One region of the Arthrobacter sp. NPDC093128 genome, then DNA from elsewhere that is predicted to be linked to it. Evidence: predicted binding sites of a transcription regulator. Region 1 holds the regulator's gene; the other holds the start of a gene.
The links. The regulator HrcA, encoded in region 1, represses chaperone genes, less so after heat shock. The targets are predictions, from matches to a motif close to TTNGCACTCGNNNNNNNCGAGTGCNAA.
Positions count from the first base shown of each region.

Region 1 (7,896 bases):
CCAGATCGATCCCGGGACGCCCGACCGTGAAATGAACGTGGACACGCGCGGCTTCACGGTTGAGTAGCACCTGAGCGTTTCACGGCAACACCCCTGAATCAGCGGACGCTGCTACCAGCGTCCCAGGATATCGCTGGCGAGAACCGTGGCGGCCGGTCCCGCCGTGGAAGACCTGAGCACGTGGTGGCCCAGCAGTGCCGTCACCGCACCGGCGCTGCACAGCTTGGTGACCTCCCGCGGACTGATTCCGCCTTCCGGCCCGACAATGAGCAGGATTTCACGCGGCCCGGGACCACCCGTCCCGCCGTCGCTGTCACCGTCGCGCCAGGACTCCAGAACAGCGCGGAGCGGCCGGACGGCATCCTCATGGAGGATGATGGCCAGGTCCGCCGCGGCGACGGCGGCCTGCAAACCTGCACCGTCGACGGCGGCACGGACCTCGGGAATCCAGGCCCGGCGCGCCTGTTTGGCCGCTGCGGTCACCACGGACTGCCACTTGGCATGCGCCTTGGCGGCCCGCTCACCTTTCCACCGGACGATGGAGCGTTCCGATTGCCACGGGATGACCGCATCGATTCCCAGTTCGGTGGCGGTCTCCGCGGCAAGTTCGTCGCGGTCGCCCTTCGCCAGCGCCTGAACCAGGACAAGGCGCAGGTCCGGGCGCTCTTCGGTTTCGAGCGCCGCGCACTCCACGGTCAGCTCGCCTTGGCCGACGGCGACGACGGTCCCGGTCAGCCTTTTGCCGGCGCCGTCGGCTATGTCAACGGATTCCCCTACGGAAATCCGCTTGACGGTGACGGCGTGCCGGGCTTCGGCTCCCTGAAGGACGTACTGCGACCCGGGAACCTGCTGGTCCAGTGCTCCTGGGGTCGCGAAAAAGACCGGGTTGCTCACCGCTACAGGTTACCGAACCGGTCCCGCAGCTTGGCGAACACACCGCCGCTGGCGGTGAGTTTGCCCTCGGTGTACTGCTCGCCCCGGAGTTTGGCCAGCTGGCGGAGGAGGTCTTCCTGTGCGGCATCGAGCTTGGCCGGGGTCTCGACCTGCAGGTGGACCTTCAAGTCGCCGCGGCCGTAGCCCCGGAGATGGGTGACGCCGAGCCCGCGCAGGGTGATGACCTCACCGGACTGGGTGCCCGCCTTGACGTCGATTTCCTGCTGCCCGTCGAACGTGTCCAGGCTGAGTTCGGTGCCCAGGGCTGCGGCGGTCATCGGGATGTGCAGGGTGGCGTGAAGGTCGTCGCCGTCACGCACGTAGGTGGCGTCATTGTTGACCCGGATCTCCACGTACAGGTCGCCGGAGGGGCCGCCGGCAGGCCCGGCTTCGCCCTGGCCGCCCAGCTGGATGCGGGTTCCGGTGGCTACGCCGGCAGGGACCTTGACCGTCAGTGAACGGCGGCTGCGGATGCGGCCCTGGCCGTTGCACTCGTTGCAGGGATCCTTGATGACGGTTCCGAAGCCTTCGCAGGAGCCGCAGGGGGCGGCTGTCATGACCTGGCCCAGGATGGAGCGGACGGCCCGCTGTACCTGGCCGCTGCCGCCGCAGATGTCGCAGCGCTCGGGGTGGGTTCCGGGCTGGCAGCAGGAACCCTCGCAGGTGGGGCACGTTACGGCTGTGTCGACCTCAAGCTTCTTGTTGACGCCGAAGACGGCGTCGCGAAGGTCGATGCGGACGCTGATCAGGGCGTCCTGGCCGCGGCGGACGCGCGAAGCGGGCCCGGCTGAGCCGCCCGCTCCGAAGAAGGTGTCGAAGATGTCCTGGAAGGCGAAGCCCTGGCCCGAGTAGCCGGCACCGCCGAAGCCGTTGTCCGTGCCGTTCTCGTTGCCGGTGGTGTCGTAGACACGGCGTTTCTGCGGGTCGGACAGCACTTCATAGGCGTGCGTGACAGCCTTGAAGCGGTCCGAGGCATCCTCGCCGGGGTTAACGTCCGGGTGCAGGGTTCGCGCAAGCTTTCGGTAGGCTTTCTTGATCTCTTCGCCCGTCGCTTCGGGTGAGACTCCAAGAACGTCGTAGTGGCTGCTCAAAGTTCGTATCTCTTCCTGGTTGTACTGCCTGTGATGCTGCTGCCGCACCCCGCAAGCCGGGAAACGGAGGCCTGGTTGGGTGATGAAGGACCGGTCAAGGTCCGAGGATCCTGGAAAGGTAGCGTGCCACGGCCCGGACCGCGGCCATGGTGGTGGGATAGTCCATCCGGGTGGGGCCAAGGACGCCAACCTTGGCACTGGAGCCGGGGCCGTAGCCGGTAGCCACCACCGAGGCCTCGGCGAGTCCGTCGTACGGATTCTCGCGGCCGATGCTGACGGTGACGCCACGGGGGTCCTCCGCCATTTCGCTGAGCAGGCGGAGCATGACCACCTGTTCTTCGAGTGCCTCGAGGACCGGGCCGATGCTCAGCGGGAAGTCAACATTGGATCGTGCGAGGTTGGCGGTTCCGGCCATGACCATCCGCTCCTCGCGGGTGCTGCTGGCCAGGGCGTCGAGGCCTCGCGCCAGCGCCTGGGCGGCATGCCGGCGTGACGGTTCACACGCGGCGACGACGGCGGGCAGCGCCTGCGGGAGAAGGCTCAGCGGTGTGCCGGAAAGGCTCTTCAGGAACCGTGTGCGAAGGCCGCCGAGGGCGTCGTCGCCGAGGGCCTGCCCGACGTCAATGACCCGCTGTTCGACTTTTCCGGTGTCCGCAATCAGCACGATCAGGACCTGCCGCGGTGCCAGCAGCACGAACTCGATGTGCCGCACCATGGCACGGCTAAGGTGTGGGTACTGGACCACCGCCACCTGGTTGGTCAGCTGCGACAGCAGCCGCACGGTGCGTTCCAGGACATCGTCCAGGTCGTCGGACCCTTCCAGTAGCGTCTGGATGGCCCGCCGTTCTGCCTGCGACAGCGGCTTGACCGCGGAGATCTGGTCAACGAAGAGCCGGTAGCCCTTGTCCGTGGGGATGCGGCCGGCACTGGTATGCGGCGCCGTGATCAGGCCCTCGTCCTCCAACGCCGCCATGTCGTTGCGGATGGTGGCACTGGAGACACCCAGATGGTGCCTTTCCACCAGCGCCTTGGAGCCCACAGGTTCGCGGGAATGGACGTAGTCCTCCACGATGGCGCGCAGTACTTCAAGCTTGCGTGGTTCGCTCATTCTCCACCTCCGATCGGCTTTCCCGTGCCATGTCCCGGCATTGCGCCAGGCGCATATCCCGTCACCCGTTAGCACTCGTCATGTCTAAGTGCTAACCAGTCTAATATGAGTCGCCGCGTTGTTAGCATTGGTACCGCTCCGGGCGAAACTCCGGCGCGGAACCGGACGTGCGGAAAAATGAAGGCACGGCCGCCCTGGTTCCCTCCTCCTAGTGCAAGGCAGTGTGTATCGGATGTCGTACCAGAACTGGGGCCCGCAGGACATCACGGCTCCCCGGAAATCCGAGCTTCCCGAAGTTCCGGTTGAACGCGGCATGGTGCTTGAAGACGTGCAGTCCGGCTGGGTGGGCGCTGTCACCAGGGTGGAGAAGTCGGGCGGCATGCATGTTGTGGCCCTGGAGGACCGGCGCGGCAAGTCGCGCACCTTCCGCCTCGGCTACGGGTTCCTCCTGGAGGGCCTGCCCATCCGGCTGATGCCGCCTGCTCCCCGCGCGCAGGCAGCCCCCGCCGGATCCAACCGGACGGCCTCCGGGTCGGTGCGGGTGGCCGGCCATCGCGCGCAGGTGGCCAAGGCAAGCCGCATCTGGGTGGAAGGCAAGCACGATGCCGAACTCGTGGAAAAGGTCTGGGGTGACGACCTCCGCGTGGAGGGCATCGTCGTCGAGCCTCTGCACGGCATCGACGACCTCACGGCGGCGGTTGCCGCGTTCCGTCCGGGCCCCGGCCGGCGGCTGGGGGTGCTGGTTGACCACCTCGTGGCCAACTCAAAGGAGTCGCGGATCGCCGACGCCGTCATGGCGTCCCCCGGCGCCGCGGGCAACGTGCTGATCGTCGGCCACCCCTACGTGGATGTGTGGCAGGCGATCCGCCCCGCAGTGCTCGGCATTGACGCGTGGCCGGTTATACCGCGCGGCGTCGACTGGAAGACCGGAATCCTGACGGCCTTCGGCTGGCCGCACGAGACAAAGGAAGACATCGGCCTGGGCTGGCAGAAGCTGCTGGGGGCCGTCCGCAGCTACGCGGACCTGGAACCGTCCCTGCTGGGCCGGGTGGAAGAGGTCATCGACTTCCTCACCGTGCCGTAAGGGGCCGGTGGACTCTCCGAATGCACCCCTGACCCAGTATTCTTGATACGGCGGTTGTTGCTGTTGTGGCAGCGTCCGCTTTTCCGGGAACCACCGCACCACTGCAATCCGAAGGACGACACCGTGGCAGAAGACGCACGTGAACAAAGGGACAACCAGGCCGGCCATGGCCAGCCCCAGTATCATGGTGTCCCCGCCAACGCACTGCCGCTGACGGCCAACGAAGACCGGCAGTGGGCAACGCTCGCCCACTTCGGCGGCATCCTTGGATGTGTCCCGTCGCTGCTGATCTACCTGATCTTCAAGGAGCGCGGGCCGTTCACGGCGCAGGAGTCCAAGGAAGCACTGAATTTCACCCTGCCTCCCACCGTCGCGGCGGTCATCTGCAACATCCTCGTGATGCTTCCGGTCGTGGGAAACATCTTCGCGGTGCTGGCCACGCTGATCTGGATCGCCGTGACCTGCTTCTCGGTCGCGGCCGGCATCCATGTGAACCGGGGCCAGCCGCACCGGTACGACTTCAACCTGCGCTGGATCAAGTAACCGGCTGAGGCCGGGCGCTGCCGGACGGCGAAGCCGGAGTCAGTCGGGAAGGATCCTTCTGACCACGGCGTCGGCGAGGAGCCTGCCTTTGAGCGTGAGGACGAGCCTGCCCTTGAACGCCAGGGCGGGGTCCACCAGCCCATCGGCGATCAGCCCCGCAACGGCATGCCGTCCCGACGATCCCAGCCCGGCAACCTCGAGTCCGCTGCTCAGCCTGGCTTCGAGCATGACCCGCTCAACGTTCCGGGTTTCAGCGTCGAGCGTCTCCCGGCCGGCTGCCGGCGACACGCCGCCGGCGAGCCGGCCCGCGTAGGCAGTGGGGTGTTTGACGTTCCACCAGCGGACGCCGCCGACGTGCGAATGCGCGCCGGGGCCGATCCCCCACCAGTCATCCCCGCGCCAGTACGCCAGGTTGTGCCGGCATGCCTGTTCCGGCGTACGCGACCAGTTGCTTACCTCATACCAGCCGAGGCCGGCGGCGCTGATGAGTTCGTCCGCGAGTTCGTACTTGTCGGCATGGTCGTCGTCGTCGATTCCGGGAACTTCGCCGCGGCGGATCTGGGCGGCCAGCTTGGTGCCGTCCTCCACAATCAGCGCGTAGGCACTGATGTGGTCCGGCCCGTAGGACAGGGCGGTTTCGAGTGAGTACCGCCAGTCCTCCAGGGACTCGCCCGGGGTGCCGTAGATGAGGTCCAGGCTGACCGCGAGGCCAGCGTCCCGTGCCCACTGCACCACCTGCGGCACGCGGCTGGGCGTGTGGGTGCGGTCGAGCACCTTCAGCACATGCGGGACGGCGGACTGCATGCCGAACGACACACGCGTGAAGCCTGCGTCAGCCAGCAGATGGAGGGACTCCGGGGTGACTGAATCCGGGTTTGCTTCGGTGGTGACTTCGGCGCCGGGCTCCAGCCCCCATTCCGCAACGGCCGCGGTGAGGATGCGGGCCAGGTCCTCCGCGGGCAGCAGCGTCGGCGTGCCGCCGCCGAAAAAGACCGTGCCCAGCCGGCGGTCAGGCAGTCCGCTGGCCCGCAATGCCTTGGCGGCAAACTCCACCTCGGCGATGGCCGTGGAGGCATAGGCGTCCTGGGACGCCCCGCCGCCGAGTTCCGTGGCCGTGTAGGTATTGAAGTCGCAGTATCCGCAGCGGACGGCACAGAAGGGGATGTGGACGTACAGCCCGAATGCCCGCCCGGCAACGCCGTCGGCGGCCTGCGCGGGAAGCAGGCCGTCCGACGGCGCGGGGTCGCCGAGGGGGAGAATGCTAGGCATTGCGGGGGCGTCCGGTGTTGCCGGCCACTGTCATCACTACTTCTTGGCCTTGTCCTTGGACTCGTCGGTGGTCAGCGCGGCGATGAAGGCTTCCTGAGGAACCTCAACGCGGCCCACCATCTTCATGCGCTTTTTGCCTTCCTTCTGCTTTTCCAGAAGTTTGCGCTTACGGGAAATATCGCCGCCGTAGCATTTGGCCAGGACGTCCTTGCGGATGGCGCGGATGCTTTCGCGTGCGATGATCCGGGATCCGATGGCGGCCTGGATGGGAACCTCGAACTGCTGGCGAGGGATGAGCTCGCGCAGCTTGCCGGTCATCATCACACCGTAGGCGTAGGCCTTGTCCCGGTGGGTGATGGCGCTGAAGGCGTCCACCTGTTCGCCCTGGAGCATGATGTCAACCTTCACGAGGTCGGCAACCTGGTCGCCGTCCGCTTTCCAGTCAAGTGAGCCGTAGCCACGGGTCTTGGACTTGAGGATGTCGAAGAAGTCGAAGACAATTTCGGCCAGCGGCAGGCGGTACCGGATTTCCACCCGGTCCTCGGACAGGTAGTCCATGCCGCCCATAATGCCGCGGCGGCTCTGGCACAACTCCATGATGGCTCCGACAAAGTCATTCGGCGCCAGGATGGTGGCGGACACCATCGGCTCGCGGACTTCGGCGACCTTGCCGGTGGGGTATTCACTGGGGTTGGTGACATGGACAACCTTCTTGTCCTCCAGCGTCACCTCGTACTCCACGTTGGGTGCTGTGGATATCAGGTCCAGGTTGTACTCGCGTTCGAGCCGTTCACGGGTGATTTCCAGGTGCAGCAGCCCCAGGAAGCCCACCCGGAAGCCGAAGCCCAGGGCTGCCGAAGTTTCCGGCTCGTAGATCAGGGCGGCGTCGTTGAGCATCAGCTTCTCCAGCGCATCGCGGAGCACCGGATAGTCGGTGCCGTCCAGCGGGTAGAGGCCGGAGAAGACCATCGGCTTGGCATCCGCATAGCCGGGCAGCGACTGCGCGGCAGGCTTGGCCAGGTTGGTGACAGTGTCGCCCACCTTGGACTGGCGGACGTCCTTCACACCGGTGATCAGGTAACCCACTTCGCCGACGCCCAGGCCCTTGGACGGCGTGGGTTCCGGGGAACTCACGCCGATTTCGAGGAGTTCGTGCGTGGCGCGCGTGGACATCATCTGGATCCGCTCACGCGGGTGCAGCATGCCGTCAACAACGCGGACGTAGGTGACCACGCCGCGGTAGGTGTCGTACACGGAGTCGAAGATCATGGCACGGGCGGGGGCATTGGGATCGCCCACCGGGGCCGGCAGGTCGTTCACGATCTTGTCCAGGAGGACCTCGACGCCGGCGCCGGTCTTGCCGGAGACCCGCAGCACCTCGTCCGGGTCGCCGCCGATCAGGCTGGCGAGCTCGGCCGCGTACTTCTCGGGCTGGGCCGCGGGAAGGTCGATCTTGTTCAGGACCGGAATGATGGTGAGGTTGTTCTCCATCGCCAGGTACAGGTTGGCGAGGGTCTGGGCTTCGATGCCCTGGGCCGCGTCAACCAGCAGAACCGCGCCTTCGCAGGCGGCCAGCGAACGGGAGACTTCGTAGGTGAAGTCGACGTGGCCGGGGGTGTCGATCATGTTCAGGGCGTAGCTGGTGCCGTCAACTTCCCAGGGCATGCGGACAGCCTGGGACTTGATGGTGATGCCGCGCTCACGTTCGATATCCATACGGTCCAGATACTGGGCCTTCATGTCGCGGGACTTAACGACGCCGGTGTACTGCAGCATGCGGTCGGCCAGAGTGGATTTACCGTGGTCAATGTGCGCAATGATGCAGAAGTTCCGGATGATGGCCGGCTCTGTTGCGGCGGGCACCGGGG
Region 1 covers NZ_JBFBEY010000003.1:258,926-266,821, reverse strand. The annotation lists gene AB0N24_RS05035 (GerMN domain-containing protein) at 1-67, shown strand, start outside; gene AB0N24_RS05030 (16S rRNA (uracil(1498)-N(3))-methyltransferase) at 112-894, opposite strand; gene dnaJ (molecular chaperone DnaJ) at 897-2,024, opposite strand; gene hrcA (heat-inducible transcriptional repressor HrcA) at 2,119-3,132, opposite strand; gene AB0N24_RS05015 (DUF3097 domain-containing protein) at 3,365-4,216, shown strand; gene AB0N24_RS05010 (DUF4870 domain-containing protein) at 4,340-4,759, shown strand; gene hemW (radical SAM family heme chaperone HemW) at 4,799-6,028, opposite strand; gene lepA (translation elongation factor 4) at 6,065-7,896, opposite strand, start outside.

Region 2 (7,896 bases), on a different contig from region 1:
CCAGTTCCAGTAATTCCGCCTGCGCCGCTTCAAAGTCCATCAGGGCCGACGTTTCATCGCCGAGGGCGCGGCACGCAGAGCCGATCAGCACGCGGCAGCGGGCGGCCTCATAGGGAACGCCGAGTTCACGCCACAACCGCCAGGCCTCCCGCAAGGATTGCGTCGCTTCCGCGGCATCGCCTGTTGCGAGACGGAGAGCGCCCACCGCCTGGCCGGCAAAGGCACGGACCATGGAGGTAGGGCATTCGCGGGCAAGGGCCTCCAGCTCCTGAACGCCTCGCCGCGCGGCTTCCGGATCGGAGGCAGCCAGTTCGATCTCCACCAGTGCCGGCAGCATGTTCCGGCGGGTAGCGAGGTCGGCCGCGTCAGCCGCCCGCCGGATCATCGCTTGGGCCTGCTGCGCATTTCCCCTAGCCAGCCAAAGGAGTGCCAGGCCCGGCTGCGGCTCGTAGCCGGTCCGGGATGCCTGCTGGTAGGACGCTTCGGCGTCGTCCAGTTTTCCACTCAGCCGTTCCACTTCGCCCTGCTGGTAGTAGGCGCCGTAGAGTGCTTGCGGGTCTCCCTTGACGGAGAGTCCCTGCGCTGCCCCGGCTGCCATCAGCGCCTCGTCCCACGCCCCATGGAGCGTAAAGAGTTCGGCGCGGTGTACCTGGCACTGGCCGCTGAAGGACACCATGTCAGGGCCTGCACTGCACCAGCGGTCCAGGGCCGCCGTCCATTCCAGCGCCCTCTCCAGGTCGAAGGCCAGGTGGCAGTTGCCGATGACTGCGCAATAGATAATCCCTGACGGAATCGCCGAGAGCTCACCGGCCGTCACGGCCACCATCACCTCGTCGAACATCTTGAGCCCTTTGTCAGGATGGCCAAGCATCAGGGTGGCCTGGCCCGTGCCGAGGAGGCCCAGCGCAGACAGGTCCTTGTCGTGGAAACGCTGGCCGAATGCTGCCACGCGGGAGAAAGCTTGCAGGGCGCCCGCCGGATCACCGCCGTAAAGTTTGCCCAAGCCCTCCGGGAGGAGCAGGAGGCCCTGCACGGCGCCAGGCTCGGCCATTTCATCCACGAGGCGCCGGCCGCGGGCAAACCACCCTCCGGCCCTGGCCTGTTCGCCGAAGAACATCAGTTGCATGCCCATCCAACCCGCGCAACGTGCGGCGCTTTCGACGTCGCCCATCACCAGGTACTCCTCGTGGGCGCGGGTCAGGGTGTCAATCCCCGTGGCGGACCTGCCCGTCAGGATCTCGGCGGTAGCCAGCCGTTCAAGGTCGGCAGCCGGCAGCCCGCCACGCTCGTCTGCGTCGCGGAAGCGCTCATGGGCTTCGGTCCAGCGATGATCCTGAAATGCGGAACGGCCCCGGTCTATGTCCGTCTCAGCTGACATGCTGGCCTCCCGATACCACCCGCGCCCAGCCGGTTAAGCGCCACGGTACGCCCGCCGGAGAACCGGCACAAGCGGAGCGTAGCTGCCTTCCGGCACGCATCCGCTACGAACGCAGCAGCGCGCGAAGTGTCTGGATGGTGTCTGCCTCTGCCGCCGTCTTGTCGTCGCGGTAGCGCTTGACGCGTGCGAACCGAAGGGCAATGCCCCCCGGATAGCGCGGGGAGTTCTGCACGCCGTCAATGGCTATTTCGACGACGGTGATGGGCTCCAGCCAGACGGTCCCCGGAGTGCGCCGCACCTCAAGTTCCTGGAACCTCCCGGTCTGCCACCGCAGCAGCGCGTCGGTGAGGCCCTTGAAGGTCTTGCCCACCATCACATAGCCGCCGGGTTCGCCGAACTCACCGGCCGGGTCCAGGGCTCCGAGGTGCAGGTTCGACAACAGCCCCGTGCGCCGTCCTGACCCCCACTCGCAGGCAAGCACCACCAGGTCATAGGTGAGCACGGGTTTCACCTTGACCCAGTTGGAACCGCGCCGGCCGGCCGCGTAGGCCGATCCGACCGCCTTGATCACCACTCCCTCGTGCCCCGCATCGAGCGCATCGCGCGACACTCTTTCAGCCACGTCCGGATCCGCCGTGATCTCCCCCGGGATCCGGTGCCCCGGGGCGATACGTTCCAGCACGCCGATGCGCGTGGACAGCGGCTCGTCGAGGAGGTCCCGGCCGTCAAGGTGCAGCACGTCGAAGAACCATGGATGCAGCACGGTGGTGCGTGCCGCATCCGCCCCGAACCGGGACATGGTTTCCTGGAAGGGCCGCGGGCCGCCGTCCTCATCGAGGGCGAGGGTCTCGCCGTCGAGGATCACATCGTGCACTGGAAGGCTGCGCACTACTTCCACCACCTCGGGCAGCCGGTGGGTCACCTCGGCAAGCGTGCGGGTAAAGATGCGTACTTCGTCGCCGGCGCGGTGCACCTGGATGCGGGCGCCGTCGAGCTTGTATTCCACGGACGCCTCCCCCGTGATCTCCAGCGCCGCGCTGGTGCTTGCCGCGGTTGACGCGAGCATGGGCTGCACCGGACGGCCCACGACGAGGCCCACGGCGTCCAGCTCTGCGGCCGTGCCCGTGATGGCCAGCAAGGCGGTTCCGCCGAGGTCGCCGGAGAGCATCGCGGCGCGGCGCACGGCCCCGACGGGCCGATCGGCGGCGCGGGCGATGGCATCCGTCAGCACCCCCTCCAGCGCACCGGTTCGCAGTTCGCCGAGCAGCACGCCGGCGATGAATGCCTGTTCGCGCTCAGTGGCGGCGGCAGTGAGCAACTTAAGAGCCGCGGCTCGCTCGGCGGCCGAACCGGCGCCTGCCGTGCCGAGCAGCCGATCCAGCGCAGCGTCGAGGTCCGCGACCGTAAGGCTCGGCTCGGCGGCCGGCTCCCCCATGGCTGCTGCCATACCGCGCCAACCGACCCCCACCCGGCCCTGCCGCGGCCTGGCGATGAGCAGGCCGACGGCCGTTGCGATGTCTGCGGGCTCGAGCCGGCGCAGCAGGCCGGCCAATGCATCGACCTTCGCGAGCCGTGAGCGGGTGGACGCGACGGCATCCGTGGTCCTCACGAGCTCCCCGAGCAGCATGGGACCAGTCTGCCACGCCTGGCGGCGCCGAACACTGATCCGGCCGCCGGCTCTGGACAGTGCCGGAACACGGTTCGAGAATGAACGCATGGGAATCATCGTCGCGAACCTGTTCATCACCCTCGACGGCGTCTACCAGGGGCCCGGCGGCCGCGAAGAGGACACTGAGGGTGGCTTCGCTTTCGGGGGCTGGCAGGCGCCGGTATCCGACAACGAGGCTGAGGCGGCCATCGAGTCCGAGATCAGCAACATCGATGCCCTGCTGCTCGGACGAAAGACCTACGACATCTTCGCTGCATACTGGCCCCACCAGTCCGACGACATCGGCGGCACGCTCAACCGGGTACCGAAATTTGTGGTCTCCAGCAGCCTGACTGATCCCGGCTGGGCCGGCACTACTGTGCTGCCGGATGCCGCCTCCGCAGGACGGCTTCGCGAGGAGTACGGCCAGGTGCACATGTTCGGCAGCGGCGTCCTCATTCGCTCACTGCTGGCGGCGGAGGTGATCGACCGCCTCCACTTCTGGCTCTATCCGGTCACCCTGGGCCAGGGCAAGCGCCTGTTCGACGCCGGCACAATTCCCGCCACGTTCCGCCTCACCGAGCCGGCGCGCACCTTCCCGAAGGGAGCGGTTTCGCTGATCTACGAGCGTGCGGGCGACGTGGAAACGCAGGAAATGGGGGCCACGTAATGGGCAAGGTCATCGCAGCCATCACCACGTCGGTTGACGGCTACATCACCGGCCCCGAGGACGGGCCCGAGTACGGCCTGGGCAAGGGCGGAGAGCGCCTGCACTACTGGGTGATGGGTGGTCCATGGACCTACGACGGCGGACACCACTTCGCGATGAACGGCCCCGACAAGGATTTCTACGACGAGCTCGAAGCGGGCATGGGTGCCGGCATCGTCGGCCGCGGCATGTATGACGCCGCAGGGGCGTGGGGAGGGACGAACCCGTTCCCCGGCCCGCTGTTCGTGCTCACACACCGCCTGCAGGACCAGCCGGAGGGCGCATCCGGTTTTACCTTCGTGTCCGGGCTCGACGAAGCCCTGGTGCAGGCAACCGGGGTAGCCGGAGGCAAAGACGTGTCGATCGGCGGCGGCGCAGATGTGATCCGGCAGGCGCTGGCCGCCGGCCGGGTGGATGAACTGGTGCTGTCGACGGCACCGGTGATCCTTGGCTCCGGCAAACGTCTTTTCGACGGCTTCGATCATGACGTCGACCTCGAAATCGTCAAGGCTGTCAGCTCGACGTTCGCCACGCACGTGCGCTACGCGGTCAAAAGGTAGCGACGTCCCGCACACCCGGGACGCAAAGAACCGGCCCAGCAACGCTGGACCGGTTCTTGCGGAGTTGGCTACAAGCTAGTGCTGGTGGCCTGCGTGCTCGTCCTCGTCGGCCGGCTTTTCGACAACGAGGGTCTCGGTGGTGAGAACCAGCGCTGCGATGGAGGCGGCGTTGCGGAGGGCTGCGCGCGTCACCTTGACGGGGTCGATGACTCCGGCAGCGATGAGGTCTTCGTATTCGCCGGTCTTGGCGTTGAAGCCATGGTGGATGGCGGATTCCGCGACCTTGGCAGCGACGACATAGCCGTCAAAGCCGGCGTTCTGGGCGATCCAGCGCACGGGCTGGACCAGTGCGCGGCGCACGATGCCCACAGCTGCTGCTGCATCACCTTCGAGCGCCGTGACGGCAGGGTCCTCGTCCAGTGCCTTCAGGGCGTGGATGAGGGCGGAACCGCCACCGGCAACGATGCCTTCTTCGAGGGCAGCGCGGGTGGAGGACACGGCGTCCTCGATGCGGTGCTTCTTTTCCTTCAGCTCAACCTCGGTGGCTGCGCCGACCTTGATCACACCGATGCCGCCGGCCAGCTTGGCCAGGCGCTCCTGCAGCTTTTCCTTGTCCCAGTCGGAGTCGGTGCGGGTCAGCTCGGCGCGCAGCTGGGCAACCCGTGCTGCAACGTCCTCTGCCGATCCGGCACCATCAACGATGGTGGTGTTGTCCTTGGTGACCGTGATCCGGCGGGCCGTACCCAGCACCTCAAGGCCAACGGAGTCCAGGCTGAGGCCCAGTTCCGGGGAGACAACCTGTGCACCGGTGAGGGTGGCGATGTCCTGCAGCATTGCCTTGCGGCGGTCACCGAAGCCCGGAGCCTTGACGGCAACGACGTTCAGGGTGCCGCGGATGCGGTTGACGATCAGCGTGGACAGTGCCTCGCCGTCGACGTCTTCGGCAATGATGAACAGCGGCTTGGAGCTCTGCAACGCCTTCTCCAGCAGCGGCAGGAAGTCCTGCACCGAGGAGATCTTGCCCTGGTTGATCAGGATGAGGGCGTCTTCAAGGACAGCTTCCTGGCGTTCCGCGTCGGTGACGAAGTACGGGGACAGGTAGCCCTTGTCGAACTGCATGCCCTCGGTGAGGACCAGTTCGGTCTGCGTGGTGGAGGATTCCTCGATGGTGATCACACCATCCTTGCCGACCTTGCCGAAAGCCTCGGCCAGGAGCTCGCCGATCTCGTCGCTCTGTGCCGAAATGGCGGCGACGTTGGCGACCTGGGTGCCTTCGACCGGGCGGGCGTTCTCGAGCAGGCGGGCAGCAACGGCTTCCACTGAAACCTCGATGCCGCGCTTGATCTGGCCCGGAGCGGCGCCAGCCGCAACGTTGCGCAGGCCTTCCTTGACCAGTGCCTGTGCCAGGACGGTGGCCGTGGTGGTGCCGTCACCGGCAACATCGTTGGTCTTGGTGGCTACTTCCTTGGCCAGCTGTGCGCCAAGGTTTTCGAACGGGTCATCCAGTTCGACTTCACGGGCGATGGTCACGCCGTCGTTCGTGATGGTGGGAGCGCCCCACTTCTTGTCCAGCACGACGTTGCGGCCGCGCGGGCCGAGCGTCACCTTGACCGTGTTGGCGAGCTTGTCGATGCCGGCTTCAAGCGACCGGCGGGCAGCGTCGTTAAACGCAAGCTGCTTTGCCATGGTTTTGTCCTTTCAAGACAGAAACCCCGCGCAGCTGATCTGTCAGACATGCATCAGACTGATCGGCGGCGCGGGGGTCCAAGAGTTACTTTACGACGATCGCCAGAACGTCGCGGGCGGACAGCACGAGGTACTCGGTGCCGCCGGTCTTGACTTCGGTTCCGCCGTACTTGGAGTAGATAACAACGTCGCCGACGGCTACGTCGACCGGAACACGGTTGCCGTCCTCGAAGCGGCCGGGGCCTACTGCGACAACTTCGCCTTCCTGCGGCTTCTCCTGCGCGGAGTCCGGGATAACCAGGCCGGAAGCCGTGGTCTGCTCGGCTTCGAGCGGGCGGACAACAATACGATCCTCAAGAGGCTTAATAGAGACCGACACTCGGACCTCTCCTTCTACGTCAGTAAATTCATGGACTGGAAAACTGTTGCGCCTCGGCATGCAAACCGTCGTCGCGGTGCCGGCAGCAGCGTGGCTGGCAGTTCTCCATGTGTTAGCACCCTCCTAGGGAGAGTGCTAATGATGACTCTATGTAAGTGGTTAGCACTCGGTCAAGGCGAGTGCCAGAATTTCGTCCCCGGTGAACGCTTAGCGCCCTGCCAGGTCCTCAAAGTCGACGTCGTCGCCGTCGTCCGTGTCGTCGTCTTCCGTAACGTTGCGGTTCCGGTAAAGCACGACGGCGGCGGCGAGCGCCGTGACCACCGAGGCAATCAGGAACACCAGTCCGCCCGTGCGGACGGCAGTGTACGACTCGCGGATCTGCCGTGCCTCGTCGGTGGCGTCCTGGATGTTCTTGCCGCCCACCGAGTACACGGTCGCGTTGAAGGAATCCAGGATGAAGATGATCACCAGGAGCGCCAGGCAGAGCACGGCGATGGCGGAACCGGCGATCAGCGCCGGCCTGGCGTACTTCGCAAGGCCCTTTTGTTGGTGGTGGTCATTACTCTCCGGCTGCGGCCCTGCACTGTCTTCCATGCTTCCCACACTATCCGCACCGTGCGTGTCCGCCGCCTCGATTAGGCTTGATGACATGGCTGACGCACCGCAGGACCTGATCGCCCCGCTCCTGACCAGCGAAGGCTGGGAGCTGTTGGCCTCGCTGGGGCCGTACCGGGAGGACGATGCGTTCCGGCTCAATGAATCACTCCGGAAGGCCGGCCACTCCCCCGCCCTGGTGTCGGCGGTCCTCACCCAGTCCCGGCTGCGGACCAAGGCTGAAGCCAAGTTCGGCGAATTTGCCCGCCAGATGATTTTCACGCAGGCGGGGCTGGAGCAGGCCACGCGGCTCAACGTGGCGGCCAGGCACGCGGAACGGTTCGCGACCGCCGGAATTGAGCATGTGGCCGATCTCGGCTGCGGGCTCGGTGCCGATTCCATGGCCTTGGCCTCGATGGACATCAGGGTCACCGCCGTGGAAATGGACGAGACCACTGCCGCCTGCGCCACCATGAACCTGATTCCCTTCCCGCACGCCAGCGTGGTTCACTCCGATGCCACCTCCGTTCCCCTCGACGGCGTGGACGGCGTCTGGCTGGATCCGGCCCGCCGCACCACCTCCAGTTCCGGGACGCGGCGAATCTGGGATCCGGAGGAATTCTCCCCGCCGCTGTCCTTTGTGGAATCCCTTGCAGGGTCGGGACGGGCAGTGGGCGTGAAGATGGGACCGGGCATTCCGCATGATTCCGTCCCGGCGGGCTGCGAGGCGCAGTGGGTTTCCGTGGGCGGCGACGTCACCGAGGTGACTTTGTGGTTCAACGCGGTCAGCCGGCCGGGCATCCGGCGGGCGGCGCTTCTCCTCGGCCCGCAGGGCGCCGCGGAAATCACCAGTGCAGAAGAGTTCGACGCCGGCCCCGTCGCCCCTGTGGGCCCGGTGGAGGGCTACCTCTACGAGCCTGACGGCGCCGTCATCCGGGCCGG
Region 2 covers NZ_JBFBEY010000001.1:214,207-222,102, reverse strand. The annotation lists gene AB0N24_RS01115 (response regulator transcription factor) at 1-1,378, opposite strand, end outside; gene AB0N24_RS01110 (ATP-dependent DNA ligase) at 1,482-3,005, opposite strand; gene AB0N24_RS01105 (dihydrofolate reductase family protein) at 3,094-3,696, shown strand; gene AB0N24_RS01100 (dihydrofolate reductase family protein) at 3,696-4,295, shown strand; gene groL (chaperonin GroEL) at 4,371-5,981, opposite strand; gene groES (co-chaperone GroES) at 6,067-6,360, opposite strand; gene AB0N24_RS01085 (hypothetical protein) at 6,568-6,954, opposite strand; gene AB0N24_RS01080 (class I SAM-dependent methyltransferase) at 7,010-7,896, shown strand, end outside.
Region 2: groES (co-chaperone GroES) is a predicted target of HrcA. The motif match lies at 6,520-6,546, and genes of this name have one in related genera.